3 regions of the Mesorhizobium sp. ESP6-5 genome follow, and region 2 is predicted to be linked to each of the others. Evidence: predicted binding sites of a transcription regulator. Region 2 holds the regulator's gene; each other region holds the start of a gene.
The links. The regulator PhoB, encoded in region 2, activates phosphate uptake and scavenging genes when phosphate is short. The targets are predictions, from matches to a motif close to TGTCATNNANCTGTCAT.

Region 1 (10,280 bases), on a different contig from region 2:
TCAGCGCCAGCCGTTTGGCCGCGGCAAGGCCGATGCCGCTGGCGGCGCCGGTAATGACGGCGGTGTTGCCAGGGGCAAGCGCTGGCAGGGCGGTCTGGATCTCGGTGTCGGCGATCATCGGCGATGGTTTCCTTTTTTGATGGCGCCGAACTTAGCGCCGGAACGGGCCTGCGCAAGCCTCCGTCGGGCTTGTCGGGTTGACCGGCCCGGTCGGGGCTGCGCATGCTACGACGCCAAAAAGGAGATTTCCGATTGACGGATTGGGTTGCAATTCTGAAGGAACAGACCGCCACCGGCGACCGGATGGGGCGCGAGGTGCCGCAGATGCTGGCCAATCCCGATATCAGCGAAGCCCAGGTGAAGACTCTGTTTTCGGCGCTCGAGCAACAGGCCGAGTTCGTCGAGAAACTGCGCATGGCGCTGGAAAAGTTCGGCCATGATTTCTCGATCATCAAGGTGGCGGAGCGGCTGGAAGAGCGCTACGCCGATCTGGCCGCTTCGGTGGCGGAAAAGCTGAAGGCGATGCGCGGTTAGGCAATTCCACGAAACGTGTGAAGCGGTTTGCCCTCTCGGATTGCGTCAGGCAGATGGCTATTTTTCGATCACCCGCGCAAAGCGCGTGTCCGGCACCAGCCAGATCAGGGCGACGGCGACATAGAGCGCCACGCCGATCCACCGGTCGAGGAAGGTCAGCCCAACGGCCGCTATGTAGACGGCGAGCGAAATCCTTCCCTTGCGATCGCGGCCGATTGCCTTGGCGAATGCGGTGTCCGGCCCATGCAGCCGATGCAGCGCAATGACCAGGATGCTGTAGGCGGTCGCACACATTACAAGGTCAAAACCATAGACCGCGACCGGAACCGCGGCGAAATGGTTCTCGCCCATGAAGGCGGTCGTCACCGGCATCAGGGACAACCAGAACAGCAGATGCAGGTTCGCCCACAGCACGCGGCCGTCGACACGCTGCACGGTATGGAACATGTTGTGCAGATTGTTCCAGTAGATGCCGACATTGATGAACGAAAGCACGTAGCACAGGAAGACCGGCCACTGCGGCAGCAGCGCCGAAAAATCCTCGCCTTCCGGAACCTTCAAGTCCAGCACCATGATGGTGATGATGATCGCCACCACGCCGTCGGTGAATGCCTCGACCCTGCCCTTGCCCATGATCACCACCTCGGTCCGCGACGAATTGCCGAAAGATAGTAAATCGTTAGCGGATGTTGGCATGCCGATAAACGGCGTACGCAAAATTCCTCAACTATATCAGGGGAAACTTCCATGCGTGACCAAGTCGTGCATCCGCCGGTTATCGTCGTGCGCCCGCCGCACACGCCGCGTCCCGGCAAATGCAAGATCGCGTCCGGTTTCTCCTGCAATACGGCAGGGATGCCGTGATCATCGGCTTGCCTGGCCGGGCAACGCCCACCATGGTGTCAGGAGCCTCACCGCCGACCGGAACGTCGGCGGTGAGGAGGCGTTAACGTCGCGACCCCTGAACCTGGTGACGAGGTTGGCCATGGCCTTTCGCGATCTGACGCAAACTCAGAACGAAGCCGGCAGCGACGTCCTCGCGATCCCGACTGTCGCGGCGATGATCGCGGTGCTGTTTGCCGGCAGCACGGTGCTGACGCCTCTCTATATCGTCTACAAGCAGCAATTCGGCTTTTCGCAAATCACCTTGACGCTGATCTACGCGGTCTATGTCGTCGGCAATCTCGGCGCCCTGCTGGTGTTCGGCAGCGTTTCGGATGTCGTCGGGCGCCGGCCGGCGGCGCTTGCAGCCATGATCGTCGCCGTCATCAGCGCGGTTGTGTTCCTGTTTGCCGGCAATGTCGCGTCGCTCGATGTTGCGCGGATCCTGAGCGGACTTGGCATCGGCGTGGGCGCCGGGACGGGAACCGCGTGGATCGCCGAGCTTCTTCCAGAGGCCGGCAGGTCGCGCGCCAGCGTCATCGCCACCAGCACCAACTTTCTCGGCCTCGGTTTCGGGGCGCTTGTTTCGGGGCTGCTGGCCCAATACGAGCCGTGGCCATTGCGTCTGGTCTTCATTGTCTACCTGGCGACGCTCGCGGTGGTGACGATCATGGTCTGGCGCACGCGCGAAACGGTGATGAAGCCAGGCGGCCTTGGCAAGGTCTCCATGCGGCCGCGGCTTTCCGTGCCGACGCAGATCCGTTCGCGCTTCGTGGCGCCGGCGGTGACCGGCTTTGGCGCGATGGCGTTGGTCGGCTTCTATGCGGCGGTGGCGCCGAGCATTCTGGCGCAGCAACTGCATGAGGCCAACCACGCCGTGGCCGGTGCGCTGTTCTTCGAACTGGCGATGGTCGCGGCAATCAGCATCGTGGCGCTGGCGCGGATGGGGAGCAGCAAGGCGATGCTGGCCGCGCTGGCCTTGATGATCCCAAGCACCATGCTTGTGGTGGCGGCGCAGATGCTGGCCTCGATGGCGCTGATGATCGCGGCGACCGCCTGCTGCGGCGTGGCGGCCGCGCTCGGCTATCGCGGCGGCTTGCAAGTGGTGAACGAGATCGCGCCGCGGGATCGCCGCGCCGAGGTCGTGTCCAGTTTCTTCGTCTGCTGCTTTGTCGGCAACGCCTTGCCTGTCATCGGCATCGGCGTCGTGTCGACCTATGCCAGTGCTGTCGCCGCGAGCCTGGCCTTCGCGGCCATGATCATCGCGTTCGCGCTGGTGGCGCTCGCCTTCGGGCTCAGACAGAAGCGCTGAGGCCGCCGCGCCAGCCCGGCAAGGCACGCCGGCAAGGCGGGCGGCATCAGCCGTTCGGCGTTTCAGGCGCCATGTTCGCGCGCTGGCGCGGCACGCCAAGCCCGGTGTCGGGCGGCTCGCCGGCAGCCGGCCTGTTCTCGATCATGTGCAAGCTGCGCCAGCCGCCGAAGCGGTAATAGATCGCGGCCAGGATCAGAGACGTGATCGAACCGGCCGGAAAACTCCACCACAGCGCTTCCTCGCCGATCACGCCGCGCATGTAATAGGCAAAGCCGGTGCGCACGACGAGCACCGAGATCACCAGGATGATCAGCGGCGGCATCACGGCACCCGTGGCGCGCACCGTGGCGAACAGCACGATGGTGATGCCGAACAGGATGAACGACCAGGACGCGGCCGTGTTGATATGCGCGGCGATATCGATCGCCGCGCTGTCGCTGCTCAGGAACAGGCTCAGGATCGAACGGTCGAAGACCCATAGCAGCGCGACGAGGGCGCCGGTCAGGACAAGGTTGAAACCGACGCCGGAGGCGGCGATGCGGCCGATCCGGTCCCAGCGACCGGCGCCGACATTCTGCGCCGCCATGGAAGAGACCGCGGCGCCGATGGCTAGCGCCGGCATCTGGATGTAGGTCCAGAGCTGCGCGGCGATACCGTAGGCGGCGGCGACCTGCGAACCGTAGGAATTGACGATGCCCATCACCGTCAGGGCCGCCGCCGAGATGACGATCATCTGCAGGCCCATCGGCACGCCCTTGAAGACGACGATGCGCAGCAGCGCCGGATCCGGGCGCAGCAGGACGAGATTGGCGCCGGCCAGCCGCAACGGATGCTTGCGCGCGTAGAGCACGACGAGGATGGCGACGACGCTCACGGTCTGGCCGATCAGAGTCGAGGTGGCGGAACCGGCGATGCCGAGTTCAGGAAACGGGCCGATGCCGCGGATGAGCAGGGGATTGAGCACGATGTCGAGCACGACCGCCAGCGCCATGAAGATGAAGGGGGTGCGTGAATCGCCCGCACCGCGCAGCACGGTCATGACGAAGGACAGAAGGTTCATCATCGGCACGGCGACGAAGATGATGCGCAGGTAGGAGCGTGCGAGCGGCAAGGCGTCGGCCGGCGTGCCGAGCGCGCCCAGGATGGCGTCGACCCAGATCCAGCCGCAGACCGCGAACATCACTGAAACGAGGAAGAAGAAGGTGGCGCTGGTGCCGACGATGCGGCGCGCCTCGGGCAGGTCGCGGGCGCCGACCGACTGCGCCACCAGGATTGTGGCCGCCATGCCGATGCCGAACACCGTGCCGAGGATCAGGAACAGAACGAGGTTGGCGTTGGACGTCGCGGTCAGCGCCGACTCGCCGAGGAAGCGGCCCACCCAGACGGCGTTGACCGAGCCGTTCAGCGATTGCAGCACGTTGGAGCCGAGCACCGGCAAGGCGAAGAGCAGCAGCGTGCGCGGGATCGGGCCGCTGGTCAGGTCGCCGGTACGCCGGCGTGCGGGCATTTTTTCGTCCATGGCGGCCAACCTGGCAAATGTGACTCTGGCCCGCGACGATATCGCAGGCCGGACCGAGATGCACCCTGCGCCGAGGCGCAGTGACCGTCGATCGGTCAGGCACGCCGGAATGGAATTCCATCGGCAAGAACGTCGTCCGGCTGCGTGCGCTTATGAACCAGGACATCATCGACCGCCCGCTCAGGTCTTCGTGCGGCCCAACCTGTCGGCAGCCGGCAAGATCATGGCCGTGTCGAGCAGGACGGCCGAGCCGATCGATGCCGGCGTGCCGAAGGACGCGGAATTCCTGAAGTAGGCCTTCACCACCTGCTCAAGCGGACGCGCCAGGCGCGCCCGCTTGAGCAGTGATCGTTACTTCTTGCCGAGACCTGGCAGCGTGACCTGATAGACCAGGAACATGGTGTCGACATCGGCGCCGTCATCGGCCTTGTAAGGCGCGCCGACCTGGAAGCCGTCCTGGGCGAGGAAGTCATTGTCGTTGCCGACGAACAGGAAATAGTCGTCGGGCAGCTTCGGATCGAGGACGCTGGCCAACGACATCGCTTCCCACTTCTCCGAAAGCTCGTTGTGGTCCTTCGCGCCGCCATTGTGCAGGCCGAAGTGGTCAAGCGCGGTGGCGTCGTTGATGTCGATGAACGGCGTCAGCTTGGCCGGCGTCACCGAGGGATCAAGCACGCCCTTGGGCGCGACCGGCTTGTCGGCCGCATCGAAGGCGCCGCCCGCGATGTCGGTCGCGCCGGAGACGTCGACGATGTTGATCTGGCGGTAGAGCGAAGCGTCACCCTTCTTCAGGCCCTGGCCGTTGCCGCTGTCGCGCGCCAGCATCAGGAAGGACGTGGCCGAAAGCGCCACGATCTCGCTCTGCGCGGCGATTTTGGTCTTGCCCTTGGCGTCCTTGAACACCGGCAGTGGCACGACATATTCATGCGCGAGCTTCAGATGGGCGAGGTCGGAAGCATCGTAGACCAGCGCCCGCGTGTTCTGCCGTGTCGAGGGTGAATCGCCGCCATCCTGCCTCGGCGCCGACTGCAGCACGGCGATCAGGAACTTGCCGTCCGGCGTCATCGCCATGCCTTCGAGGCCCTGGTTGTTCTGGCGCCCGGTTTCGGGATCCTTCGGATCAGGGTCGGCGGCGCCCGGGCCGGGATTGTCGGAGGAGAAGTTCGGCGCTCCCTTGCGCATCGGCACGAGAGCCGCAGGCGGCTGGGTCGCCGACATCAGGCGGCCTTGCGCGGAGAACCTGTAGATGTTGGGGCCGTACTCGTCGGAGATGAACATCGAGCCGTCCGGCAGCCGCACGATGGCTTCATTGTCGAGCGCGAGCTTGCCATTGGTGGCGACGGGCAGCATGGGCATGTCGCCGGCCGCGGCGCGTACGTCCGACAGCGGATCGAGGCCGGTGGCATCGGCGCCCTTGTCGTCTGTGAGAAGCATGGTGTCGGCAAGCGTCGCCTTGACGCCCGTCTGCTCCTGGCCGGCGGCGGGAGCCCCGCCCGGCGCAACAGGCGTGAACTCGATGGCGATGGTGTTGAGGCGCGGCCGGTAGTCGGTGGTGCCGGCGACATTGTAGCCACGGTCGGGCAGTAGCCAGAGCGATCCCTTGTAGGTGCCGGCATCATGCGTCCAGCCCGAAATGTCAATCGCCATGCCCGAGCCCGAGCCGAAGGTCTCGCCGAACGTGTCGCGCTGGTCGGCCGGGATGCGGCCGACGCCGACAAGGCCCTTGTTGATGTAGGCCACGCCATCGGCAAGCGCCGGGGTGAGGGCGGTGAACAAGGCCAGCGCGACGCCGAGCGAGGCGGTTCGGTGCAGGTGTTTCATGGACAATCCTCTTTGTGACGAAGCACGCCGGAGCGGCCGAAGGAAAAATGAAAAAGAGGTGCCGCATCGATGATGCCGCGCGTGCCTCCCCGAAAGCGATCTAAGGCGTCAACATGATGCTTGCGTGACAGAGGGCGACACGGGTCAGCCGGTATCTCCATGTGCTGATAAAAAACGCTGGAGAGCGGGAATTGGTGACCTCCCATGGAGCGTCCCTGGCATAATAGGCACTTATGTCTAGTACGGATATGATGGCGGCTTCGAACTGACCGGGAGGGTTGAAGCCGCACTGTCGCGCCGTGGTCATCGGGGGCGGCGTTGTCGGCGCCTCGGACGGATTTGGCTACCACGATCGGCAAGAGCGTCGCGCTGGCGTTGGTGGACGACGATTTCGCCGGGGAGGGGATGGCGCTTTGCGTGCACATTGTCGGCGTCGAACGGACGGCGCGGGTCATCGCGGCTTCGCCTACAGTCCCCAAGGCAGGGCGATGCGGCAATGAGGAGGAGTTTCTGATGGTCGATGACGCTGCACGGGATACGAGGCGCGAACGCCGGCGGGGACGCATGGGCGAGGCGGGCAGCGAATCAAGCCGCAAGCCCAATTACCGGTCGCTGAAGAACCCATTCCTGCCGCAGCCGATCTTTTCCGACGACCAGGTGGCGTCGATCCACGGCACGGCGCTGCGCGTGCTGGAAGAATTGGGCATCAAGGTGCTGCTGCCCGAGGCGCGCGAGGTGCTCGCCCGCGCCGGCGCCCTGGTCGACCCCGACACCGATATGGTGCGCATCGGTCGCGACATGGTGGCGGCAGCCTTAGCCTCGGCGCCGCGATCGATCCACGCTTATGCCGGCGCGCGCTCTCGGGACCTGTCGCTCGAACTGGGCTCGATGACGTTCCTGGCCGGCTCCGGCGCGCCCAACGTCACCGATCTCGAGCGCGGCCGGCGGCCCGGGACGCTGGTCGCCTTCGAGGAGTTGATCAAGCTGGTGCAGCATTTCGACGTCTTGCACATGCTGGGGCCATGCATCGAACCGCAGGACATCGACAATCGTTTCCGCCACTATGCCGTCAACCGGGCGCAGCTGACCCTGTCGGACAAATTTCCGTTCGTGTTCGCGCGCGGCACGCCGCAGGTCGATGACAGTTTCGAGATGATCAGGCTGGCGCGCGGGCTGTCCGAGGACGAGTTCCGCTCGGGCGCGCATTGCTACACCGTCATCAACACCAACTCGCCGCGCCAGCTCGACATTCCGATGGCGCAAGGCATCATCGATTTCGCCAAGGCGGGCCAGGTCCTGATCATCACGCCGTTCTGCCTGGCGGGTGCGATGGCGCCGATCACGGTGGCCGGCGCGCTGACCTTGCAGCATGCCGAAGCGCTGGCCGGGCTGACGCTGGCGCAGATCGTGCGGCCGGGCGCGCCGGTGGTCTACGGTTCCTTCTCCTCCAATGTCGACATGAAATCGGGCGCACCGGCCTTCGGCACGCCGGAGCACGTGAAGGCGACACTGGGTGCAGGCCAGCTGGCGCGCTTCACCGGTCTGCCCTGGCGCTCGGGCGGCGGCAGCGCGGCCAACATTTCGGACGCGCAGGCCGCGCACGAGACGCAGTTCGCGCTATGGGGCTCGGTGCTGTCGGGCGCCACCGTCTGCATCCACGCGGCCGGCTGGCTGGAAGGGGGCTTGAGCGTTTCCCTGGAAAAGCTGGTCACCGACATCGAGGCGCTGCAGACGGTCGCGGAACTTTGTGCGGCGACCCCCGGTGACGACGACGCAATAGGCTTCGAGGCGATCGCCGAAGTGCAGCCGGGCGGCCACTTCTTCTCGGCCGGCCACACCATGGCGCGCTACCGCACCGCCTTCTACGAGCCGCTGGTGGCCGACTGGTCGAATTTCGGCAACTGGACGCAAAGCGGCTCGAAGACCGCCACCGAACGCGCCACCGGCATCTGGAAGCGCACCCTTGCCGATTTCGAGCCGCCGGCCGCGGCGGCCGCCGCGTCAGGCGTGCTCGACGCGTTCATCGCCCGGCGCACCGAAGAGGGCGGCGCGGCGCCGGTGTCGTGAGATAGTTCGCGGATCCATCATCCCGAATTGTGGCCGTGATCTCGGAACCTGCGGCGCGTCCCACGCATTCATGGATGCGGGCCAATGCCTGGCTCCATCCGCGAGCCGTTGAGGGAGGACGACATGGGTTTCGACCAGTACCACGAACCGCCGGAAGAGCTGTCGCAGGAAGTGCGGACCTTTGCCCGCATGATCACCTCGCTGATCGAGGAGGCGGAAGCGATCAGCTGGTACGAACAGCGCATGTCGGTCGAGAAGAACCCGCAGGCCAAGGCGATCATGAAGAACGCACAGAGCGAGGAGTTCAAGCATTTCGGCATGGACCTCGAATTCCTGCTGCGCCAGAAGACGGATTGGCGCGTGGAACTGAAGGAAATCCTGTTTACGACGGGGGATATCGTGAAGGCCGGGGAGAAGGGCGAGAAGAAGGTGGATTGAGGCCGGACGTCAGCCTTCGAGGCTGGCAGCCTCACACTGGCAGCACAAACCCGTCCAGTACGCGCTTCTGGCCGGCCTTATCGAAGTCGATGGTCAGCTTGTTGCCCTCGATGGCTGAAATGTTGCCGTTGCCGAATTTCTGGTGGAAGACGCGGTCGCCGACGCTGAAGGCGGACGGCGTGTCGGAGACGGACTTGGCGACCAGTTCACCGTCGATGGTGCGGCCCTTGACGCTGGTGCGGCCGGCGCCGTAGCCGGAGTCTGTTTCACCATAGCCGATGCGTTCGACCTGATGGCCCGAACGCGTGCCCCAGTTGCGGTCGGTCGCCTCGGTGCGGTTGGCCTGCGCACGCTGCCAACCCGGCGTCGAATAGGTGTTAGAGAAGGCGCCGGATTTTTCCCCGCCGCCCGAAGTGCCGCCGATATTGTCGAAGCGCGAAGCGCCATAGGGGTTCTGTCTTCCCGCCCCCTGGCCGCCGCCACGGCCGGATGCGAACGAGCCGCCGCCATAGGGATTGCCGTAGCCGCCATAGGAGTTGCCGGCTTCGGCGACCTCGACATGGGCTTCCGGCAGTTCCTCGAGAAAGCGCGACGGGATGGTCGATTGCCAGAGCCCGTGGATGAGGCGGTTGGAGACGAACCAGATATGCAGGTTCTTCTTGGCCCGCGTCAGCCCGACATAGGCGAGCCGCCGCTCTTCCTCGAGCCCGGAGCGGCCGCCTTCGTCGAGTGCGCGCTGATGGGGAAAGAGGCCTTCTTCCCAGCCGGGCAGGAAGACGGTCTCGAATTCGAGGCCCTTGGCCGAATGCAGCGTCATGATGGAGACGGCATCGAGCCCGGCATTCTGCTCGGCATCCATGACCAGCGCGACATGTTCGAGGAAGGAGCGCAGCGATTCGTACTCCTCCATCGAACGGATCAGTTCCTTCAGGTTCTCAAGCCGCCCGGGGGCTTCCGCCGAGCGGTCGTTCTTCCACATGTCGGTGTAGCCGCTCTCCTCGAGAATGGTCTCGGCAAGTTCGGTGTGCGGCGTGGTTTCCAGCGCCTTTTGCCAGCGTTCGAAATTGGCAGCGACCTCGCGCAGCGCGGCGCGCGGTTTCGGCTTCAGCTCGTCGCTTTCCGCCAGTGTACCCGCCGCCTCCAGCATCGGGATGCGCAAGGCGCGCGCGGTGTCGTGGATCTGGCGGATGGTCGCTTCGCCCAAGCCGCGCTTGGGCACATTGACGATGCGCTCGAAGGCGAGGTCGTCGGTGCTGTTGGCGACGACGCGGAAGAAGGCCAGCGCGTCGCGGATTTCCATGCGCTCGTAAAAACGCGGACCGCCGATGACGCGGTAGTTAAGGCCGAGCGTGATGAAGCGGTCCTCGAAGGCGCGCATCTGGAAGGACGCGCGGACCAGGATCGCCATGTCGTTCAAATTGTGCTTCTGGCGCTGGTAGGCCTCGATGGTCTCGCCGATGGCGCGGGCTTCCTCCTCCGAATCCCAGGCGGCGTGGACGTTGACCTTGCCGTCCTCCGGATCGTTGCGGTCGGTGAACAGCGTTTTGCCGAAACGGCCCTCATTGTAGGCGATGAGATGGGAGGCGGCGCCCAGTATGTGCGCGGTCGAGCGGTAGTTGCGCTCCAGCCGGATGATGGTGGCGCCCGGAAAATCCTTGTCGAAGCGCAGGATGTTGTCGACCTCGGCGCCGCGCCAGCCATAGATCG
Region 2 (10,280 bases):
ATGAAAGGTCAGCCCAAGCGCCTGCGTCGTTGTTTCATCGAGCAGCACCTCCGGGCCTGACAGGAGCCCGTCCGGCAGTTCCTTGCCGAACACCTGGCCAAGCTCGATGCGCAGCAGATCGGCAAGGCCGGCTTTCTGCCAGCGCGAGCGCGTCAACATATCCTGCGAGGCGGCCATCGCCTGCAGCCTGGCCGAGAAGGAAGCGGAAAACTCATTGACGTCGGTTGCCCGCGAAGCCGTCTGCCGCGCGATCGCCAGCACCCTGGTGATGGAGTTCTTGATGCGATGCTTCATCTCCTGCAGCATCAGGTCCTTTTCGAGCAGGCTTTTTTCCGTCGTCTCGTGCAAGGCCGACACCGCGTCATAGGCTCGCTCCTGATAGCGCGCCACCAGCGCGATGGCGCCTGCCAGGAGCAGGCCGAACAGCCCCAGCATCACGGGGATGGCGCGCGAAGAGGGTTGCGAGAAGGCGCTGGTTGGCCTGAACAACACGGTCCAAGGGCGTCCCGCCACGGTCATCTTGCGGGTGACCAGCAGCCGGTCCCCCAGGGATGAGGCCGGTGGCGTCTCCGAGCGGAACAACAGGTTGTCGCCGTTCACCGCTCCATCATAGATCTCGGTGTTGACCGGCAGCAGCGGCGCACGGCTGAGCGCGATCTGGAACAGTTCCCGGGCCCGAAAGGCCGCATAGAGAAAGCCGGCGGTCGAGGACCGCGATGCGTTGATGACCTCCGGTGCGGTTTCCACATTGAGCCGCACATAGACCAGGAAGCCCGTGAAAGTCTGCGCCACGCCCGTGCCCTGGCCGAGTTGCACCAGCCCGCTCGCATGCTGCTGGTCATCGGCCATGGCTTTTTCGATCGCCGCACGCCGCACCGGCTCGCTGAACATGTCATAGCCGATGATGGTCTGGTTGGACGGATCGAGCGGCTCGAAAAGCGCGATCGGCGTGCGCCAGGCCTGCGTCGTATCCGGATAGACCGGATGACTGGCGCCGAAATCGTGGAGGGTGTCGCGTTCCACCGCTGCCTCGTCGCCCGTCCTGACCAGCCGCAGGAAGCCGATGCCTCGCAGGCCGGCGAAATTGTTGTCGACATCCAGCGCCTTGAAGAATGCCTTGAACTCGTTCTGGGAAATATCGCCGTTACGTGCGTCGAACAGGGCCTGTGTCGAGCGCAGCAGCGACAGGTGAAGGTCGATGCGGCTCTCGATCCGGTTGAGGGCGTCATCGGCCGCCCCTTCGAACTTGATGCGGGCGGCTTCCTGCGTCGCGAAATAAGCGAACCCCGCCATGGTCATGCTGATCAGTGCAACGGCAATGAACGCGACGATTGGAAAAAGCTTCTTCAACGGATGATGCGGTCCATGAGCAAAACAGGACCTTTTATGGGCAAGTCGCCGGGTCAACACAATGGTCAGGCCACACCATCGTGATCACTGGCATATCACGTGACCGGCATCGGGGCGTGCCCGAAGCGGCCTGACCGGCCTCAGGCGGCGATCTTCAGCGCGCCCGGCCCCGGTATGGCACCTGGAGGACATTTGCCCAGGATGATCATCCCAAGCACCTCGTCCTGCGTGACGTCAGTCGTGCGGGCGGTACCGACCACCTGGCCATTCTTCATCACGCAGACACGGTCGGCCAGCTCGAACACGTCGTGGATGTCGTGGCTGATCAGGAAAATGCCGATGCCATCGGATTTGAGCTGCCTGACCAACTCGCCGACCTGGGCGGTTTCCTGGGGCCCAAGTGCCGCCGTCGGCTCGTCCATGATCAGGATGCGGGCATTGAACAGGATCGCGCGGGCGATCGCCACCGATTGCCGCTGACCGCCCGACAGCTTGATCACCGGTTCCTTGAAGCGCTGGAAGCGAGGATTGAGCCGCCCCATCACCTTGCGCGCCTCGGCCTCCATGGCGACGTCGTCGAGCGTGCCCCAGGCGGTCATCAGTTCGCGGCCGAGGAACAGGTTGGCGGCGGCGTCGACATTGTCGGCCAGCGCCAGCGTCTGGTAGATCGTCTCGATGCCGTATTTCTTGGCGTCGCGCGGGTTGGAGATCGCTGCCTCCTCGCCATTGACGAAGATCTGGCCCGCATCGCGCTTGTAGGCGCCGGACAGGATCTTGATCAGCGTCGACTTGCCGGCGCCGTTATGGCCGAGCAGCGCCACGACCTCGCCGGGGAAAAGATCGATCGAGGCGTCGTCGACGGCGCGGATGCCGCCGAAGGCGATCGAGATGTTGCGCATGTCGACCAGCGGCGTGCCAGTGGGCGCAGTTGTGAGGGCCCTTACGGGAGCGGTTTTGTCAGCCATGGTCGTATCCCTAAACCCGCTTGCGATAGACGGTGTCGAGCCAGACGGCGATGACCAGCACGGCGCCGACGACGATGCTCTGCAACGGCGAATCGACACCGAGCAGCACCATGCCCGACTGCAGCGACTGCATCAGCAATGCACCGAGCATGGCGCCGATGATGGTTCCCGAGCCGCCGGCAAGCGAGGTGCCGCCGATGACGGCCGCGGCAATGACCAGCAGCTCATCCAATGTTCCCAGCACATTGGTGGACGAGTTCTGCCGGGCCGACGAAATGGCGGCGGCGATCGTGGCCAGCACGCCCATGATCATGAACACCTTCATGGTGATCCAGCGCGTGTTGATGCCGGCGAGATTGGCCGCTTCCGGATTGCCGCCGATAGCAAAGACATAACGGCCGAAACGGGTGCGGTTGGTGATGAAGGTCATGACCAGACCGACGGCGACCGCCATCAGCACCGGTATGGCGATGCCGTGGGCGATGAACAGCCCGCCCTCCGGCACGGTGATGTTGTTGGCGGCCGCGTACCGGTTCACGATCCCGATCGGCCATGGATAGGAGTTGGCCAGCCAGACCGCGCCCATGATGACGGCGCAGGTGACGACGCCGAGCAGCGTCTCGGCCCAGATCGGCCGCAGGGGGAAGCGGAAGCGCTTGCGCTGGACCCGCCCGTTGAACAGCGCGAACACGACGGCCAGGCAGGCGACGATGCCGACGACCCAGCTCCAGGTGGCGCCGATCGATCCGGCCGGTCCGCCGCCCATAAGCTGGAACGTGGCGTCGAGCGGTGCCACCGTCTGGCCTGACGTGACCCACCAGGCGGCGCCGCGCCAGACCAGCAGGCCACCCAGCGTGACGATGAAGGCCGGCACTTCGAGATAGGCGATGACGAAGCCCTGGAAGGCGCCGATCAAAAGCCCGAGCGCCAGACCGATGACCAGTGCCAGGACCCAGATCCATGGGTTGCCGAGTTCAAGTCCTACGAACCGAACCAGGAAATGTACCTGCGCAAAGCCCATGACCATGCCGATCAAGCCCTCGGCGGAACCGACGGACAGGTCGATGTTGCGCATGACGATGACCAGCACCATGCCGCAGGCCATGATGGCGACCGCGGACGTCTGCACCGACAGGTTCCACAGGTTGCGTGGCGTGAGAAACGTGCGGCTGTCGAAATCGAGCGGATTGACGCCAAGACGCAGGCTCGAAATCACATGCAGCGCGACCCAGATCAGCAGCAGCGCGCCGATCATGCCGAGCATGCGGGTATCGATCTCGGTCGCCTTCAGGAAACGCGCGACCGCGCCGAGTTCCGACGCACGCGCCGTATCGGCCTGCGAGGTTGAGGTCGTGTCGGTCATGATGTCCTCCCAGCGGCTTGCTGTCTGACGCGGATGCCGGACCAGAGCCCAGAAGTTAGCCGCCAGCGGCGGAAACACAAATCTTGTTGGGAAAACGCCGCGGCTTGGAAGCAATTCCCAGGAAAAGTGCGTAGCGGTTTTTCGTCCGGAATTGCGAAAACAAGGAAATTGGAACGGCCAGTGTTCAGAAACACTGGCCGTTCCACGCCGCGGCGCTTCCGACTTTTCAGGCGATCAAGCTCAGTTGCAGGCCGCGACGCTGCCCGCGGCAACGCCCGTGCAGACTTCGTCCTTCTTGATCCAGCCGGCGTCGATGACGAGGTTGAGATTGTCCTTGGTGATGGCCACCGGGGTCAGGAACAGCGACTTGACGGTGTTGCCGCCAGGCGTCGTGAAGTCCTTCACGCCGGCGATGTCGGTCATCTTCTTGCCGTCGGCGAGTTGCGAGGCGATCTCGGCGGCGTTCTTGCCGAGTTCGCGCGCGTCCTTCCACACCGACACGGTCTGGGTGCCGAGCGCGATGCGGTTGAGCGCGGCGTGGTCGCCGTCCTGGCCGGAGACCGGCACGGTGCCGGCGAGCCCCTGCGCCGTCAGCGCCGCAACGACGCCGCCGGCGGTGCCGTCATTGGCGGCGACCACGGCGTCGACCTTGTTGTCGTTGGCGGTGAGGAACTGTTCCATGTTCTTCTGGGCGTTGGCGGGCAGCCAGCCGTCCGTATAGGCTTCGCCGACATTCTTGATCTTGCCGCTGTCTATTGCCGCTTTCAGCACTTCCATAGAGCCCGAGAACAGGAAGTCGGCATTCGGATCGGCGCCCGAGCCCTTGATGAAGACGTAATTGCCCTCAGGCTTCACCTTGAACACTTCGCGGGCCTGCATGCGGCCGACTTCCTTGTTGTCGAAGGTCAGGTAGAAGACGTCCTTGTTCTCGATCAGGCGGTCATAGCCGACGACCGGAATGCCCTCGTCGAGCGCCTTCTGTACCGCCGGGCCGATGGCCGACGCGTCCTGCGCCAGGATGATCAGCGAATTGGCACCCTGCGAAATCAGGCTCTCGACATCGGTCAGCTGCTTGCCAGGATTGGACTGCGCATCGGCGGAAATGTACTTGTCGCCCGCGGCCTCGATCGCCTTCTTCATGGCGGCCTCGTCGGTCTTCCAGCGCTCCTCCTGGAAGTTGGACCACGACACGCCGATAACCTTGCCCTTCGCCTGCGCGACCGACGCCAGCGTCAGCGACATGGCGACACCCGCCAGAATGGCGACTGTGAATCTCTTCATGATATCCTCCCTGCGCCCGCGTGTGGCGCGACCAAACTGGCCCTAAGGCCGGCACAAAGGCCCTAATTTTTTCGAGCCTCGAAAAAACACTGGTCCATCGCCGGAACACTGTCAACATCGATTCTGACGGATTTTGAGGTGCCGGAAGCCTTTTTTCGAGCCCCGCAATAAATAAATGACAGCCCCAGCCGCTTCTGCCAGTATTCGACCCGTTGCCGGAGGTGTTCGAGGGGCGTCAAGAACCGCGGCGACGGGGAGGGAAATCATGTCGGTCGGAATCCGCCACGACGATCTGCGCCGGCGCAACCGCGCAATGGTGATTGGAGCCGTGCGCCGGGGTGGCCAGCCCTCGCGCACTGAGATCGCCGCCACCACCGCCCTGAGCCACTCGACCATATCGGCGATATCAGCCGACCTGATCGGCGAAGGTATCCTGAGCGAAGGCAAGCCGAACGAGGCCGGCTCACTGAAACGCGGCCGGCCGCAGGTGGGCCTTTGTCTCAACCCCGAGGCCGCGGCGGTCATGACCGTGGTGCTGTCGCTGAATTTCCTCTCCGTCGCCGTCATCGACTACGCCGGCCAGGTGATATCGGAGGAGCAGCGCCGGCTGGACACGCTGACCATGTCGCGCGAGGCGCTGATCGGCGAATGCGTGGCCATCGTCCGGCGCCGCCTCGAGGATCCCGACCTCGATGTCGCCAGCATTGCCCGCATCGCGCTGGCGATCCAGGGCATCACCGACACCGAGGCGCGCGCCATGCTGTGGTCGCCGATCACGCCGCAGACGGACATTGCCTTCGCCGATATACTCGAAGCCGAATTCGGCATCCCCGCCACCATGGAGAACGACTGCAACATGATGGCTGTGGCGCTGCGCTGGCGCGACCCCGAGCGCTACCGCGACGACTTCATCGCCATCCTGCTCTCGCACGGCATCGGCATGGGCCTGGTGCTGAAGGGCGAGCTGTTCACCGGCACCCATTCCTCAGGCGGCGAGTTCGGCCACATGATCCATCGCCCCGGCGGCGCGCTCTGCCGCTGCGGGCGGCGCGGCTGCGTCGAGGCCTATGCCGGCAACTATGCCATCTGGCGTAATGCAGGACAGATGGGTGAGGACGCCAAACCGGTCGACGTCAGCGACGCCGACATGCGCGCATTGGCGGCCACGGCGCGCGAAAGAGACGGACCGGAGCGCGAGGCCTATCGCAAGGCCGGCGAGGCGCTGGGCTATGGCCTTGGCAGCTTGTTCGCGCTGATCGATCCGGCGCCGGTTGCGATGGTCGGCGTCAGCGCCGCCGCCTTCGATCTGATCGAGCCGGCCCTGCGCGAGGCCATCGCCCAGACCGCCGGCGGCCAGCATTCGACGTCGATTTCCTTCGATACAGAGCCGAACGAATTGCCGCTGATCCGCGAGGGCTGCGCCATGCGCGCGCTCACCTTCGTCGACCAGGAGATCTTCGCGCCGGGTGTGCAGGTGAGATCCGGCAAGAACGTGGCCTGATCTCAGTCCTCGCGAATTGCGTAGCCTGCGCCACGGATGGTGCGTATCACATCGGGCATGCGGCCATTGTTGACCGCCTTGCGCAGGCGGCCGACATGCACATCCACGGTGCGCTCGTCGATGTAGATCGTCTCGCCCCAGACATTGTCGAGCAACTGGCTGCGCGAGAACACGCGGCCGGGATGGCGCATCATGAATTCGAGCAGCCTGAACTCGGTCGGTCCGAGCCGGATCTCGCTCTTCTTGCGATAGACCCGGTGCGATTCGCGGTCGAGCACGATGTCGCCGACCTTGAGCACGCTGGACAGCACTTCCGGTTTGGCGCGGCGCAGCAGCGCCTTGACCCGGGCCATGAATTCCGGCGTCGAGAACGGCTTGACCAGATAGTCGTCGGCGCCGGTCGAGAGGCCGCGCACGCGATCGCTCTCCTCGCCGCGCGCCGTCAGCATGATGATCGGCAATCGCTCCGTCTCGGGCCGCATGCGCAGGCGCCGACAGAGTTCGATGCCGGAAACCGCCGGCACCATCCAGTCGAGCACCAGCAGGTCGGGCACGTTTTCCTGGAGGCGTATCTCGGCTTCGTCGCCGCGTGTCACCACCTCGACCTGGTAACCCTCGGACTCCAGATTGTAGCGGAGGAGCACGCCCAGCGGCTCCTCGTCCTCCACCACCATGATGCGTGGCGCGATCATCGATCGATCATCCCTGCCGTCAAGCCGCCGGCACCGACATCGCCGTCTCGTCCTGCTTCGGACGGTTGGCGGGCAGTTGCGTGCCGGTCAGCACATAATACGCATTCTCGGCGATGTTGGTCACATGGTCGCCGATGCGTTCGAGATTCTTGGCGCAGAACAAAAGATGCGTGCAAGCCGTGATGTTGCGGGGATCCTCCATCATGTAGGTCAGGAGTTCGCGGAAGACCGAAGTGTATTTGACGTCGATGCGTTCGTCGTCATTCCTGAGCTTGGCGAGGGCGGCGGCATCGCCGGCCGCATATTCCTCGACGACGCCCTGCACCTGGATCAGCACCAGCTGCGCCATGGAGTCGATGGAATGCGACAGGTCGCGCGGCGTGGCGGTGAGGCCGACCGAGCCGACGCGCTTGGCGATGTTCTTGGCAAGGTCGCCGATGCGTTCGAGATCGCCCGCCATGCGGATCGAGCCGACGACATGACGCAGATCGTCGGCCATCGGCTGGCGCTTGGCGATCAGGGTGATGGCGCGATCATCGAGTTCGCGCTGGCGCGCGTCCATGATGGCGTCGTCGGAGACCACGCGCTGTGCCAGCGCGTTGTCGGAATTCAGCAGCGCCTTGGTGGCGCCGCCGACCATCGTGCCGGCGAGATCGCCCATGTCGCTGATCAGCCTGCTGATCTGCCCGAGATCCTCGTCGAAGGCTGCGACTGTGTGTTCGGCCATGATCCTGGTCCTCGTATGCGTGAGATCAGCCGAAGCGGCCGGTGATGTAGTCCTGCGTGCGCTTCTCGCGAGGCGACGTGAAGATTTTCTCGGTTTTGTCGAATTCGACCAGCTCGCCCAGATACATGAAAGCCGTCTGCTTCGACACGCGCGCGGCCTGCTGCATGTTGTGGGTGACGATGACGATCGTGTAGTCGGCCTGCAACTCGTCGATCAATTCCTCGATCTTGGCGGTCGACAATGGGTCGAGCGCCGAGGCCGGTTCGTCGAGCAGGATGACCTCCGGCTTGACCGCCACGGTGCGGGCGATGCAAAGCCGCTGCTGCTGGCCGCCCGACAGGCTGAGGCCGCTGGCATTGAGCTTGTCCTTGACCTCGTTCCACAGCGCGGCGCGTTTCAACGCCTGCTCGACACGGCCGTCCATCTCGGCCTTGCCGATCTTCTCATAGAGCCTGACGCCGAAGGCGATATTCTCATAGATCGACATCGGGAACGGCGTCGGCTTCTGGAACACCATGCCGATCTTGGTGCGCAACAGGTTGAGGTCCTGCGAGCGGTCGAGAACGTTCTGGCCGTCGAGCAGCACCTGACCCTCGGCGGTCTGCTTGGGGTAGAGCTCGTAGATGCGGTTGAAGACGCGCAGCAGCGTCGACTTTCCGCAACCCGACGGTCCGATGAAGGCCGTCACGCTGCGCTCGGGCAGCGACAAGGTGATGTCTTTCAGCGCCTTCGACTGGCCGTAGTAGAAATTGAGGTTCTTGACCTCGATCTTCGCCTTGGCGGCTGCCTCTGTCGCAATCGTCATGTCTGGAGACAACATCTGGCTCATTTGTCCTCTCTGCGTCCGGTCAGGCTGCGCGCAAAGATGCTGAGCGCGAGAACCGTCAATGTGATTATGAGTGCGCCGGTCCACGCCAGTTGCTGCCACTCCTCGTAAGGGCTGAGAGCGAACTGGAAGATGGTCACCGGCAGGCTGGCCATCGGCGCATTGAGATTGCTCGACCAGAACTGGTTGTTGAGCGCTGTGAAGAGTAGCGGCGCCGTCTCGCCGGAAATGCGGGCAATGGCCAACAATATGCCGGTGACGATGCCGGACATCGCCGCGCGGTAGGCCACCGAACGGATCACCACCCAGCGCGGCGCGCCAATCGCCGTGCCGGCCTCGCGCAAAGCGTTCGGCACAAGGTTGAGCATGTCCTCGGTGGTACGCACCACGACGGGAATGACCAGGATGGCCAGTGCCACGGCACCGGCGATGGCCGAGAAATGCCCCATCGGCCGCACCATCAATTCGTAGACGAACAGGCCGATGATGATTGAGGGCGCCGACAGCAGGATGTCGTTGATAAAGCGCACCACGGTGGTGAGCTTCGAAAAGCGGCCATATTCGGCCATGTAGGTGCCGGCCAGCACGCCGATCGGCGTGCCGACGACGATGCCGATAATGGTCATCACGATGCTGCCGTAGATGGCGTTGAGCAGGCCACCGGCATCACCGGGCGGCGGGGTCATTTCCGTGAACACTGAGAGCGAAACGCCCGACAGGCCCTTATAGAGCAGCGCGCCGAGGATCAGTGCCAGCCAAGCAAGGCCGATGCCGGCGGCGATGACGCAGAGCGTCATCATCACGCCGTTCTTGCGCTTGCGGCTCTGGTGAAGCGATGCGGCTGTCGACATCGGTCAGACTCCGGTACGGGCATCGATGCGCATCAGCATGTAGCGGGCGATGGCAAGGATGAGGAAGGTGATGACGAACAGGATCAGACCGAGCGCCACCAACGAGGAGGTGTAGAGATCGCCGACGGCTTCGGTGAATTCGTTGGCGATGGTTGCCGAGATCGTCGTTGCCGGCGCGAACAGCGAGGCGCTGATCCGGTGGGCGTTGCCGATGACGAAGGTGACCGCCATGGTTTCACCGAGTGCACGGCCGAGCGCAAGCATGACGCCGCCCATGATGCCGATGCGGGTGTAGGGGACGACGACCCGGCGTGTTACCTCCCAGGTCGTGCAGCCAATGCCGTAGGCGGACTCCTTCAGCACCGGCGGCACCGTGTCGAACACATCCTTGGTGATCGAGGTGATGAAAGGCAGGATCATGATGGCCAGGATCATCGCCGAGGTCAGCAGGCCGATGCCATAAGGAGGCCCGGCGAACAGGCTGTTAAGGCCGGGAATGCCGTGGAACACGTTGATGATGAAAGGTTGCACTGTCGTCTGCAGGAACGGTGCCAGCACGAACAGGCCCCAGATACCGTAGATGATCGAGGGGATGCCGGCCAGCAGTTCCACGGCCATGCCGATCGGGCGCCGGAGCGGACGCGGGCAAAGCTCGGTGAGAAAAATGGCGATGCCGATACCGAGCGGCACAGCGATCAGGATGGCGATGGCCGAAGTGATGATG
Region 3 (10,280 bases), on a different contig from region 2:
TCCTGCAGAGAATCCATCACCACCTTGGCGTTGAGCGGGTCGAGCGAGGCGATCGGCTCGTCGGCGAGGATCACCCTGGGCTGCTGCATCATGGCGCGGGCGATGGCGACGCGCTGCTGCTGGCCGCCCGACAGCGTGCCGGCGGGCTGAAGTGCGGTGCGGGCGATGTCGAGCCGCTCGAGCGCGGCGACCGCCTCCGCGCACTCGGCGCGCGAAAACATGCCCAGAAGATTGGACAGGGTCGAACGGTGGTTCAATTTGCCGAGCAGCACGTTGGTCAGCACGTCGAGGCGCGGCACCAGGTTGAACTGCTGGAAGATCATGGCGCAGTCGCGCTGCCAGCGCCGCAGCGGCGAGCCGCGCAGCCGGGAGACCTCGGCGCCGTCAAAAAAAATCGACCCCTGGCTGGGGTCGACAAGACGGTTGATCATGCGAAGAAGAGTGGATTTGCCGGCGCCCGAACGACCGATGACGCCGACCATCTGCCCTTGCGGGATCGAGATGTTGACGTCGCTGACGGCGGTGTTCTTGCCAAATCGTCGGCTGACGCCGCGGATTTCGAGCGTGGCAGAGTTTGCTGACATGGGCTGGTTCCAGTCCGGTCCATATTGATCGTCAGGCACTCGCCTAACGCAACCACATGAACCTGCCGTGTCGCGATGATGTCAGTTTTGTTACGCTCCACAGGCGCGGCGACTGGCGCCTTGCGGGCGATCAGCCGAGCACCAGCAATTCCTCGAAATGCTTCATGTCGCGGAATGCGCAGAAGGCGGGAGCCTTGATCTCGATCACCGGCGCCTGGCGCGCGAAAAGTGCCAGGCAATCGTCAAACAGCGCCTGCCACGCGGCGGCCCTATCATCATCAAAGCGCTGGATCTGATAGGCGAAGGTGATGTGGAAGACGTAGGTGTCGTGATCGGGATGCCGGTAGCCGAACGGCACCGCGAGCGCATCGCGCCATGCACGCATGATGCGCGCATCCTCGTCGGTCGCGCCGGCAACGGTGAGGCCGGTCGGCAGGACCTCGGCCACCTTGATGTTGAAAGGGCCGAAGCCCTGGAACCCCTTCAGGCGCTCCAGATAGAGGCGGGTCATGGCGTCGATGCTGGTGTCGAGCGGCACGTCCCGCGGCCAGAAGGGCAGGCGACGGCGATATTCGATTATGCCCTGGAAAAGGGTCATGTGCAGGCTGGAAACGGGCGTGAAGGCGAGGCGGTCGGCATCAGGCATTGCCAGCATCTTCTCGCGGACGGCCAACACCACCGCTTCCGAAGGCGAGCCGCTGACCAGATGGCTGACGACGGTGTTGCCCGGCTCGAGGAGGAAGTTGCCTGACGCGTCGTAGCGCGTGCCGAGATGCGCCGGCGACGCCGGATTGGAGCCGGCAAAGAATCCGGCGAGCGAGGGTCTGACAGTGTCGAGCATGGCGATCTCCTTCAAGGAGATCGCGTCCTGTCCGAGTCCTGTGTCAAGGGTATGAACAAGCCAGCGATATGACGATGATGTGAGGGCTATGCCTCTTTGCCCGATGCCCGTTCTTCGTGTTTCTCCAAAAACGCTTCGGCCGTCAGCTCCCGAAAATCATCGAGCGCGGCGCGCAGCCTCGCGTGATCCCAATCCCACCAGGCAAGCGCCTGGTAGCGCTCGGCGGTGCGGCGGTCGAAGCGCTCGCGGATCGGTTTTGCCGGTACGCCGGCGACGATCGTGTAGGGCGCGACGTCCTTCGAGACGACCGCGCCGGCGCCAACGGCGGCGCCGTCGCCGACGGTGACGCCGGGCAGGACGGTCGAGCCGTGGCCGAGCCAGGTGTCGTGGCCGATGATGACGCGCTTGGCGCGGCGCTCGGCGAAGAATTCGCTCTCATGCTCGGCGTCGCCCCAATAGTCGGAGGCGCGGTAGGTGAAGTGGTGCAGCGTCGGCCGCCAGGTCGGGTGGTTGGTGGCGTTGAGGCGCACGCTGGCGGCGATGTTGGCAAATTTGCCGATCGTCGCGCACCAGACCGCGCAGTCCTGCATCATGTAGGAATAGTCGCCGATCTCGCTTTCCGAAACCCGGCTGCGGTCGGCGATCTCGGTCCAGCGGCCGAGTGTCGAGTTGTGCACCTCCGCCGTCGGGTGAACCAGCGGCGTCTCCGATAGCTTCCTGGTCATGCGGCGATTTTTCCCGGAGCGAAGGCGGTGACGTCGATGATGCGGTCGGCCACCGCCTCGCGCACATCGTGATCGTGGAAGATGCCGAGCAGGGCGACGCCCGCCGCCTTTTTGGCGGCGATGAGTTCGATCACCACGTCGCGGTTCGTCGCGTCGAGCGATGCGGTCGGCTCGTCGAGCAGCAGGATGGGGTGCTCGGTGATGAAGCCTCGCGCGATGTTGACACGCTGCTGCTCGCCGCCCGAGAAGGTTGCCGGTGGCAGCATCCAGAGTTTTTCCGGCAGGTTGAGCTGGGCCAGCAACGCGCGTGCCTTGGCTCGGGCTGCCTCGCGCTCCTCACCGCGTTCAACCAGTGGCTCAGCGACGACGTCGAGAGCCGAGACGCGCGGCACGGTGCGCAGGAACTGGCTGACATAGCCGATCGTTTGCCGGCGTACGGCAAGCACGGTGCGCGGGCTGGCATGGGCGAGGTCGATCAGTCCGTCCTCGTGCCTGACGATGATCTGGCCTTCGTCGACGGCGTAGTTGCCGTAGAGCATCTTCAGGATCGAACTCTTGCCGGCGCCGGACGGACCACCGAGCACGGTGCATTCGCCCGCCTTGATCGAGAACGAGACACCCGCGACGACAGGGAGTTTGATGCCGTCGCGCAGATGCATGGTGAAGCTTTTGGCAACGTCGGAAACAACGAGTGGGGTCGGCATCAGAAGGTTCTCCAATCGTCAATCGTCGGCGGGACACGCGCCATCATCACACCTGCAAAATCGAGGAAACCAGCAATTGCGTGTAGGGCGCGCGCGGGTCGTCGAGGACGCGGTCGGTGAGGCCGCTTTCGACGACGCGGCCGTCCTTCATCACCATCATGCGCTGCGACAGCAGCCGCGCCACGGCGAGGTCGTGGGTGACGACGATCGCGGCAAGGCCGAGGTCCGTGACCAGGCCGCGCAAGAGATCAAGCAGGCGGGCCTGCACCGAGACATCCAGGCCGCCGGTCGGCTCATCCATGAACACCAGCCGTGGCCCGGTGACGAGATTGCGGGCGATCTGCAGCCGCTGACGCATGCCGCCGGAAAAGGCGCGCGGTTCGTCGTCGATGCGGTCTTCCTCGATCTCGACGCGCGACAGCCAGTCGACCGCGGTAGCGCGGATCTTGCCGTAGTGGCGGTCGCCGACCGCCATCAGCCGTTCGCCGACATTGGCGCCGGCCGAGACCGTCATGCGCAGGCCGTCGGCTGGGTTCTGATGGACAAAGCCCCAGTCGGTGCGCATCAGGAAGCGGCGCTCGGCCTCGCTCATGCGGTAGAGCTCGCGGAACTGGCCGTCGCGCATGCGGTAGCTGGCTGTGCCGGAGGAAGGCAGCAGCCGCGTCGACAGGCAGTTGAGCAGCGTCGTCTTGCCGGAGCCGGACTCACCGACGACCGCCAGAACCTCGCCCGGCCACAGGTCGAAGGAGACATTGTCGCAGCCGACCCGCGAGCCATAGAACTTGGAGAGCGCCGAGACGCGCAGCAGCGGTTCGTCGGTCATTGCGCCGGCTCCATGTTTCCTGCGGCAAGATCGGTTTCGGGGGCAAGGTGGCCGCGATGGCCGTCGGCGCGCCGCTTCTCGCAATAATCGGTGTCGGAGCAGACGAACATGTGGCCGCCATGGTCGTCGAGGATGACCTCGTCGAGATAGACATTCTCGGCCGCGCACAGCGCACAGGGCTGATCGAAAGTCTGCACCTCGAACGGATGATCCTCGAAGTCGAGGCTCACCACATCGGTGAAGGGCGGCACGGCGTAGATGCGCTTTTCGCGGCCGGCGCCGAACAGCTGCAGGGCCGGCGAGCGGTGCATCTTGGGATTGTCGAATTTTGGCGTCGGCGACGGGTCCATCACATAGCGGCCCTCGATCTTGACCGGATAGGCATAGGTGGTGGCGATGCGGCCGTGCTTGGCGATGTCCTCATAGAGCTTCACATGCATGAGGCCGTATTCTTCCAGCGCATGCATTTTCCGCGTTTCGGTCTCGCGCGGCTCGAGGAAGCGCAGCGGTTCGGGGATGGGAACCTGGTAGACCAGCACCTGGCCCGCCGTGAGTGGATGTTCGGGGATGCGGTGACGGGTCTGGATGATGGTGGCGGTGGCGGTATCGGTGGTGACCGCAACGTTAGCGACTTTCTTGAAGAAGGCGCGGATCGACACGGCATTGGTGGTGTCGTCGGCGCCCTGGTCGATGACCTTGAGCACATCGTCGGGGCCAATAATCGACGCGGTGACCTGCACGCCGCCAGTGCCCCAGCCATAGGGCATCGGCATTTCGCGCGAGGCGAACGGCACCTGGTAGCCCGGAATGGCGATGCCCTTGAGGATCGCGCGGCGTATCATCCGCTTGGTCTGCTCGTCGAGATAGGCGAAGTTGTAGGTGGCGATGTCTGTCGGTTGCGCAGTCATTCCGCTGCCTCCTTTTTTTCTTCCGCCTTCGCTGGATTCTCGCGTGCTTCGTACTCGGCGCGCATGCGACGTACGAGATCGAGTTCGGCCTGGAAGTCGACGTAGTGCGGCAGCTTCAGGTGCTCGACGAAGCCGGTGGCCTGGACATTGTCGGAGTGCGAGATGACGAACTCCTCGTCCTGGGCGGCGGCGACGATATCCTCGCCGAGCTCGGAGGCGCGCAAGGCGCGGTCGCAGAGCGCCATGGCCATCGCCTTGCGTTCGCTCTGGCCGAAGACGAGGCCGTAGCCGCGGGTGAATTGCGGCGGCGCCTTGGCCGAGCCCTTGAACTGGTTGACCATCTGGCATTCGGTGACGCGCACCGTGCCGAGCGGCACGGCGAAGGGCAGTTCGGGAACGTCGAGTTCCAGTTCGACCTCGCCGATGCGGATTTCGCCGACGAAGGGATGGTTGCGGGCATAGCCGCGCTGGGTGGAATAGCCGAGCGCCAGCAGAAAACCCTCGTCGCCGCGCGACAGTGCCTGCAGGCGGATGTCGCGCGCCATCGGGAATTCCAGCGGCTCGCGGGTGATGTCGCCGGGCACATGGTCCTGCGGCATCTGGCCATCGGGCTCGATCAGGCCTTCACGGGCGAGGATCGCCGAGACGCGCGGCATTGCCTGCGCTTCCGTCTCGCGCTGCAAGGGCTCGGCGACATCGGCGCCAGCGGCAAGTTCAGGGTCGAGCAACCGATGCGTGTAGTCGAAGGTCGGACCGAGCAACTGGCCGCCTGGCAGATCCTTGTAGGTCGCCGAGACGCGCCGTTCGACCAGCATGGCGCCGGTGTCGATCGGCTTGCTGTAGCCGAAGCGCGGCAGCGTTGTGCGGTAGGCGCGCACCAGGAAGATCGCCTCGATCATGTCGCCGCGTGCCTGGACGATGGCGAGTGCGGCCAGTTCACGGTCATAGAGCGAGCCTTCGCTCATCACCCTGTCGACGCCGAGCGCCAGCTGTTCGACGATCTGGTCGAGGCGAAGTGCGGGCACCGAGCGGTCGCCGCGCCGGCGATCGGCGAGCAGGCTGTGGGCGTTGGCAATGGCGGCCTCGCCGCCTTTTACCGCGACATACATCTTACACCTCCATCGTCTTGATGCGCGTCGTGCGCGGCAGGCAGGCTATGCGGTCCGATGTGGCGAGGATGATGTCGACGCCGCGCGGAAAGCGCCTGATATTCTGCTTCCACTGCTCGACGAAATGGCGCGGCATCTGTGCCGGCGCGATCGTGGCGCTGGTTTCGATGCCCGGGCCTTCCAGCAAGAGCGGGGCCCCTGAAGTGAGATCGCCGACCTGCAGGATCAGCGTCGTCGATCGGTCGGGATAATCCTGCGTGCCCTGTGAAAAACCGTCGAGCGCCATCATCTCGGCCGGCGTGGCAACGAACGCGAAATGCGCGTCGGCCGGCGTGTTGGCCAGCGGCGCGCCTGTGTGGAAACCAAGCCAGGACCCGATCGCGGCGGAGGCATGCAGGGCAGGGTCGAGCCAGAGCGGCGTGTCGTTGTCGCATAGCGCCAGTGCTACGGCGCCCGACGTCGCCGAGAGCGGAGCCGGCGGGCGGGCCAGGGGTGGCAAGGGGTGGACACTGCCCGGCCGCGCCATGGCATCCATGACGGCCCGAAACACGGTCTGAGCGTTGAAGACCGGATCGGCGAAACCGCCCTCGATCGATTGCGCAGCGATATCCATCAATCTTCTCCGCGAACCATGGTGAAGAAATCCACCTTCGTTGCCGCCGTCTCGGCGCGGCGTTTTTCCTGGGCAGCGGTGAGAGCCGAGCGTAAAGGCGTAATGAGCCTGGTCTCGACCTCGGTGCGGCGGGCAGGGTCCTGCCAGAGCGCGTCGGCTATTGCTCCCAGCTTCGCCTTCTGCTTGTCGCGGCCAAGCGCGTAGCAATGGCCGACCTGCCCGGATGGCAGCCGGACAGTGGCACGCGTGACGGTCGCCTCGCCGACATTGAAGGGCGCGCCGCCGCCGCCGATGCGGCCACGAAGCGTGACAAGGCCCGTCTCGGGACCGCGCAGAAGTTCGGCTTGCGAAGGCAGGCCGGACTCGTTCCAGAGCCGGACGATGTCGTCGCCGCTCGATTGCGCCAGCGTCGCCATGGCGGCCTTGCGCTCGGCCTGGTCGCGGCCTTCCTGTCCTCGCATCGCCAACTTCCTCTCAGCTAAATTTGTCTATTGATATAGACAACTATACAAGTTATACATATTACCTAACGCGAGTCCATGACGGGTGCGTGACAGGCCGGGGGGCAAAACATGATCGGGCATGATGTGGCCGACAGCATCGAGCGGCGCAGCGGCGTCTCACTGTGGCGCCAGATCGCCGACAGGATCCTGCAATCGATCGCCGCCGGCGATCTCGCCGAAAACGCCGCGCTGCCGCCCGAAGTCGCGCTGGCCGAGCGCTACGGCGTCAACCGTCACACCGTACGCAGCGCCATATCGGCCCTCGTGCAGGAGGGCGTGCTGCGGGCCGAGCAGGGACGCGGCACCTTCGTCCTGTCACGCAAGCGGCTGTCCTATCCGATTGGCGCGCGGACACGCTTTTCGACTGGCCTGCAGGGGCAGACGTCGGAACGGCACATCGTGCTGCTCGCTTCGTCGGTCGAGCCCGCCAGCCAGCGCGTGGCCGAAGGCCTTGGCCTCGCCAGGGGTGCCGAGGTGATCCGGTTGGAGACACGCGGCGAGGCTGACGGACGGCCAGTGTCGCGCGCCGCTGGATGGTTCGATGCCCGGCGCTTTGCCGGCATCGACAAGGCGATGGCGCAAACCGGTTCTATCACCGCCTCGCTCGCACGTTTCGGCATCGACGATTATCTCAGGCAATCGACCGTGCTCTCGGCACGCCATGCGGGCGCCGCCGATCTCGCCGATCTCGATCTGCAGCCGGGCGCCATCGTGCTGGTCACGGTTGCGGTCAACGTCACACCTGACGGCCAGCCGATCCAGTTTTCGGAGTCGCGTTTTCCGGCCGAGCGGGTGGAGCTGAAGCTGTCGGCGCTGTAGGGCTATCCGATCTCGATGACAGCCTTGATCAGGCCCGACTTTTCATGCGCCCAGCGGGCGAGATCCCCTGGCGTATCGGCCAGCGTGGTGCGGTGGGTGACAAGCTTGGCCAACGGCACGGCACCATTGCGGATCGAGGCCGCGACATGGTCGAAGTCGGCGCGCAACGCATTGCGGCTGCCGATCAATGTCATTTCTCGCTTGTGGAACTCGGGATCGGAAAAAACAATATCGTCCTTGACGACGCTGACCAGCACCAGCGCTCCGCCATGCGCGACGTGGGCGAAGGCCGATCGCACCGATCGCGTGTTGCCGGTGGCGTCGAACACCACGTCGAAGCCTTCGTCGCCGGTCGCATCACGCACCAGATCGGACACGGGTGCTTGCGAGCCGTCGAGAATCGAAAAGCCGAGTTCACTCGCCGCGAAGACCAGTCTTTCGGTGCTCATGTCGAGAAGTGTCACGTCCAACCCGGCAATGCGGGCGAAGATGGCGGTGCCGAGCCCGATCGGGCCAGCGCCGATGACCAGGGTGCGGGCGCCAGGCTCGGCCCGGGCGCGCCGGACGGCATGCGCGCCGATGGCCAGGAATTCGACGGCGGCGGCGTCGGCGAGCGACAGGCCGTTGGTGGGATAGAGATTCTTAGCCGGCACCAGGATCTGTTCGCACATGGCGCCGTCGCGGTGCACGCCGAGCACTTCGATCCTGACACAGCAATTGGGCTTGCCGTGCCGGCAGGCGATGCATTTGCCGCAGGAAAGGTAGGGGTTGATGATCACCGGTTCGCCAAGGGCGAGGTCGACGCCTTCGCCCCGCTCGATCACTGTGCCGGAGACTTCGTGGCCCATGATGCGGGGATAGGCGAGGAAAGGGTGCTTGCCCTCGAAGATATGGTAGTCGGTGCCGCAGATGCCAACATGGCTGACCGCCACCAGAGCCCAGCCGGGAGGTGGGGCGCCGGGAGCCGGGTGGTCTTCGACAGCAAGGTCGCCGGGCGAGCGGCAGACGACGGCTTTCATGCTTTGATCCAGTCTGTTCAAGAAATCGCCGGCCCGCGCCAGGCCGGCGATCGATTGGAATGCGTCATTTGCCGCGGCGGCGCAGTCCGTCGAAGTAGACGATGATGATGATCAGCGCGCCGGTGATGATGCGCTGCCAGAACGAGTTGACGTTGAGCAGGTTGGCGCCGTTGTTGATGGTGGCCAGGATGAAGGCGCCAAGCAGCGGCCCGTGCACCGAGCCGACCGCGCCGAACAGCGAGGTGCCGCCGATGACCGAAGAGGCGATCGCCTGCAGTTCCCAGCCCTCGGCCTGGGTCGGGTTGCCGATGCCGATGCGGGCGGCGAGCAGCACGCCGACGAAGGCCGCGCACAGGCCGGACAGCGTGTAAGCCATGTAGATGGTGCGCTGGACATTGACGCCGGACAGGCGCGAGGCCTCGGCGTTGGAGCCGACCGAAAAGAGGTAGCGGCCCCAACGGCTGTGATGCAGGAAGACATAGGCGGGCACACCCACCAGGATCACCATCCAGAACAAATTGGGGATGCCGATAAAGGAATTGCGCGAGAAGGCGGTAAAGCTGTCGCTGTTGATGTTGATCGAGTTGCCGTTGGTCATCAAAAGGCCGATGCCGCGCAGCGAGGTCAGCGTCGCCAGCGTGATGATGAACGGCGGCAAGCCCATCTTGACGATGCCGAAGCCATGGAAAAGGCCGATGGCGACACCGACGAGCAAGGTGATCAGGATGGCGACCGCGATCGGAACGCCGGCATTGATCAGCATGGCGACGACGACGGTGGCGAAGCCGACCACCGCGCCGACCGACAGATCGATGCCGCCGGTAATGATGACGAAGGTCTGGCCGACCGCCATGATGGCGATCATCGAGCCCTGCCGCAGAAGATTGGCGATGTTGTTGCCCGAGGCGAAGCTTGGCGTCGCCAGGGACAGGACGATCCAGAGCAGCACCAGCAGCGCCAGCAGCGTCAGCCCGAACAGGACGTTGTAGTTGCGCTTCGGTTTTTCGGCGGGGATCGCCTCGATGCTCATGTCTGTCCTCCCAGTTTTTCTTGTTTCTCGGCGAGCGCCTGCGTGAGAATGTCCTCGTGACTGGCGGTGTGGAACCCGTGCGTGGCCACCAGCTTGCCGCGCCGGAACACGTGCAGCGTGTCGGCCAGTTCGTAGACCTCCGGCAAATAGGACGAGATCAGGATGATGCCGGCGCCCTTCGACAACAGCTCGCCGAACAGGCGATAGATCTCCGCCTTGGTGCCGACATCGACGCCGACCGTCGGTTCGTCGAAGATGAACAGCTTGGCGCCGTGCGCCAGCCATTTGCCGATGACGATCTTCTGCTGGTTGCCGCCCGAAAGGCTCGACGCCAGCGCCCCGCGCGTCGGCGTCTTGATCCTCAGGCCGGCGATCTGACGGTCGGCCTCGGCCTTCTCTTTCGCATTCGAGATCAACAGATTGCTGGAGATGCGCTTGTAGATCGGCAAATTGAGGTTGAGGCCAACCGGCAAATTGAGGCAAAGGCCTTGGTCGCGGCGGCTTTCCGGCGCCAGTGCCATGCCGAGCTTGATGGCGTCGTGCTCGGAGTTGATCTGGACGTCCTTGCCTTCCCACAGGATCTGGCCGGCCGACTTCTTGTG

Region 1: a site for PhoB is predicted at 6,182-6,198, ahead of LB524_RS01630 (esterase-like activity of phytase family protein). Genes of this name have one in related genera too.
Region 3: a site for PhoB is predicted at 6,847-6,863, ahead of phnF (phosphonate metabolism transcriptional regulator PhnF). Genes of this name have one in related genera too.

What each region holds. Positions count from the first base shown of each region.
Region 1 covers NZ_JAIUGR010000001.1:330,230-340,509, reverse strand. Annotated here, with positions in the region: gene LB524_RS01660 (SDR family NAD(P)-dependent oxidoreductase) at 1-118, opposite strand, end outside; gene LB524_RS01655 (hypothetical protein) at 253-534, shown strand; gene LB524_RS01650 (TMEM175 family protein) at 592-1,167, opposite strand; gene LB524_RS01645 (MFS transporter) at 1,520-2,728, shown strand; gene LB524_RS01640 (MATE family efflux transporter) at 2,775-4,247, opposite strand; gene LB524_RS01635 (hypothetical protein) at 4,246-4,542, shown strand; gene LB524_RS01630 (esterase-like activity of phytase family protein) at 4,599-6,068, opposite strand; gene LB524_RS01625 (trimethylamine methyltransferase family protein) at 6,582-8,135, shown strand; gene LB524_RS01620 (hypothetical protein) at 8,259-8,573, shown strand; gene LB524_RS01615 (ATP-dependent helicase) at 8,605-10,280, opposite strand, start outside.
Region 2 covers NZ_JAIUGR010000006.1:232,860-243,139, forward strand. Annotated here, with positions in the region: gene LB524_RS12195 (CHASE domain-containing protein) at 1-1,350, opposite strand, end outside; gene LB524_RS12200 (ATP-binding cassette domain-containing protein) at 1,491-2,315, opposite strand; gene LB524_RS12205 (sugar ABC transporter permease) at 2,326-3,678, opposite strand; gene xylF (D-xylose ABC transporter substrate-binding protein) at 3,919-4,959, opposite strand; gene LB524_RS12215 (ROK family protein) at 5,225-6,460, shown strand; gene phoB (phosphate regulon transcriptional regulator PhoB) at 6,463-7,152, opposite strand; gene phoU (phosphate signaling complex protein PhoU) at 7,172-7,879, opposite strand; gene pstB (phosphate ABC transporter ATP-binding protein PstB) at 7,905-8,708, opposite strand; gene pstA (phosphate ABC transporter permease PstA) at 8,705-9,556, opposite strand; gene pstC (phosphate ABC transporter permease subunit PstC) at 9,560-10,280, opposite strand, start outside.
Region 3 covers NZ_JAIUGR010000010.1:178,775-189,054, reverse strand. Annotated here, with positions in the region: gene phnC (phosphonate ABC transporter ATP-binding protein) at 1-584, opposite strand, end outside; gene LB524_RS18350 (DUF1868 domain-containing protein) at 715-1,425, opposite strand; gene LB524_RS18345 (DapH/DapD/GlmU-related protein) at 1,512-2,150, opposite strand; gene phnL (phosphonate C-P lyase system protein PhnL) at 2,147-2,854, opposite strand; gene phnK (phosphonate C-P lyase system protein PhnK) at 2,901-3,677, opposite strand; gene LB524_RS18330 (alpha-D-ribose 1-methylphosphonate 5-phosphate C-P-lyase PhnJ) at 3,674-4,585, opposite strand; gene LB524_RS18325 (carbon-phosphorus lyase complex subunit PhnI) at 4,582-5,694, opposite strand; gene phnH (phosphonate C-P lyase system protein PhnH) at 5,696-6,307, opposite strand; gene phnG (phosphonate C-P lyase system protein PhnG) at 6,307-6,768, opposite strand; gene phnF (phosphonate metabolism transcriptional regulator PhnF) at 6,880-7,629, shown strand; gene LB524_RS18305 (zinc-binding alcohol dehydrogenase family protein) at 7,632-8,648, opposite strand; gene LB524_RS18300 (ABC transporter permease) at 8,713-9,678, opposite strand; gene LB524_RS18295 (sugar ABC transporter ATP-binding protein) at 9,675-10,280, opposite strand, start outside.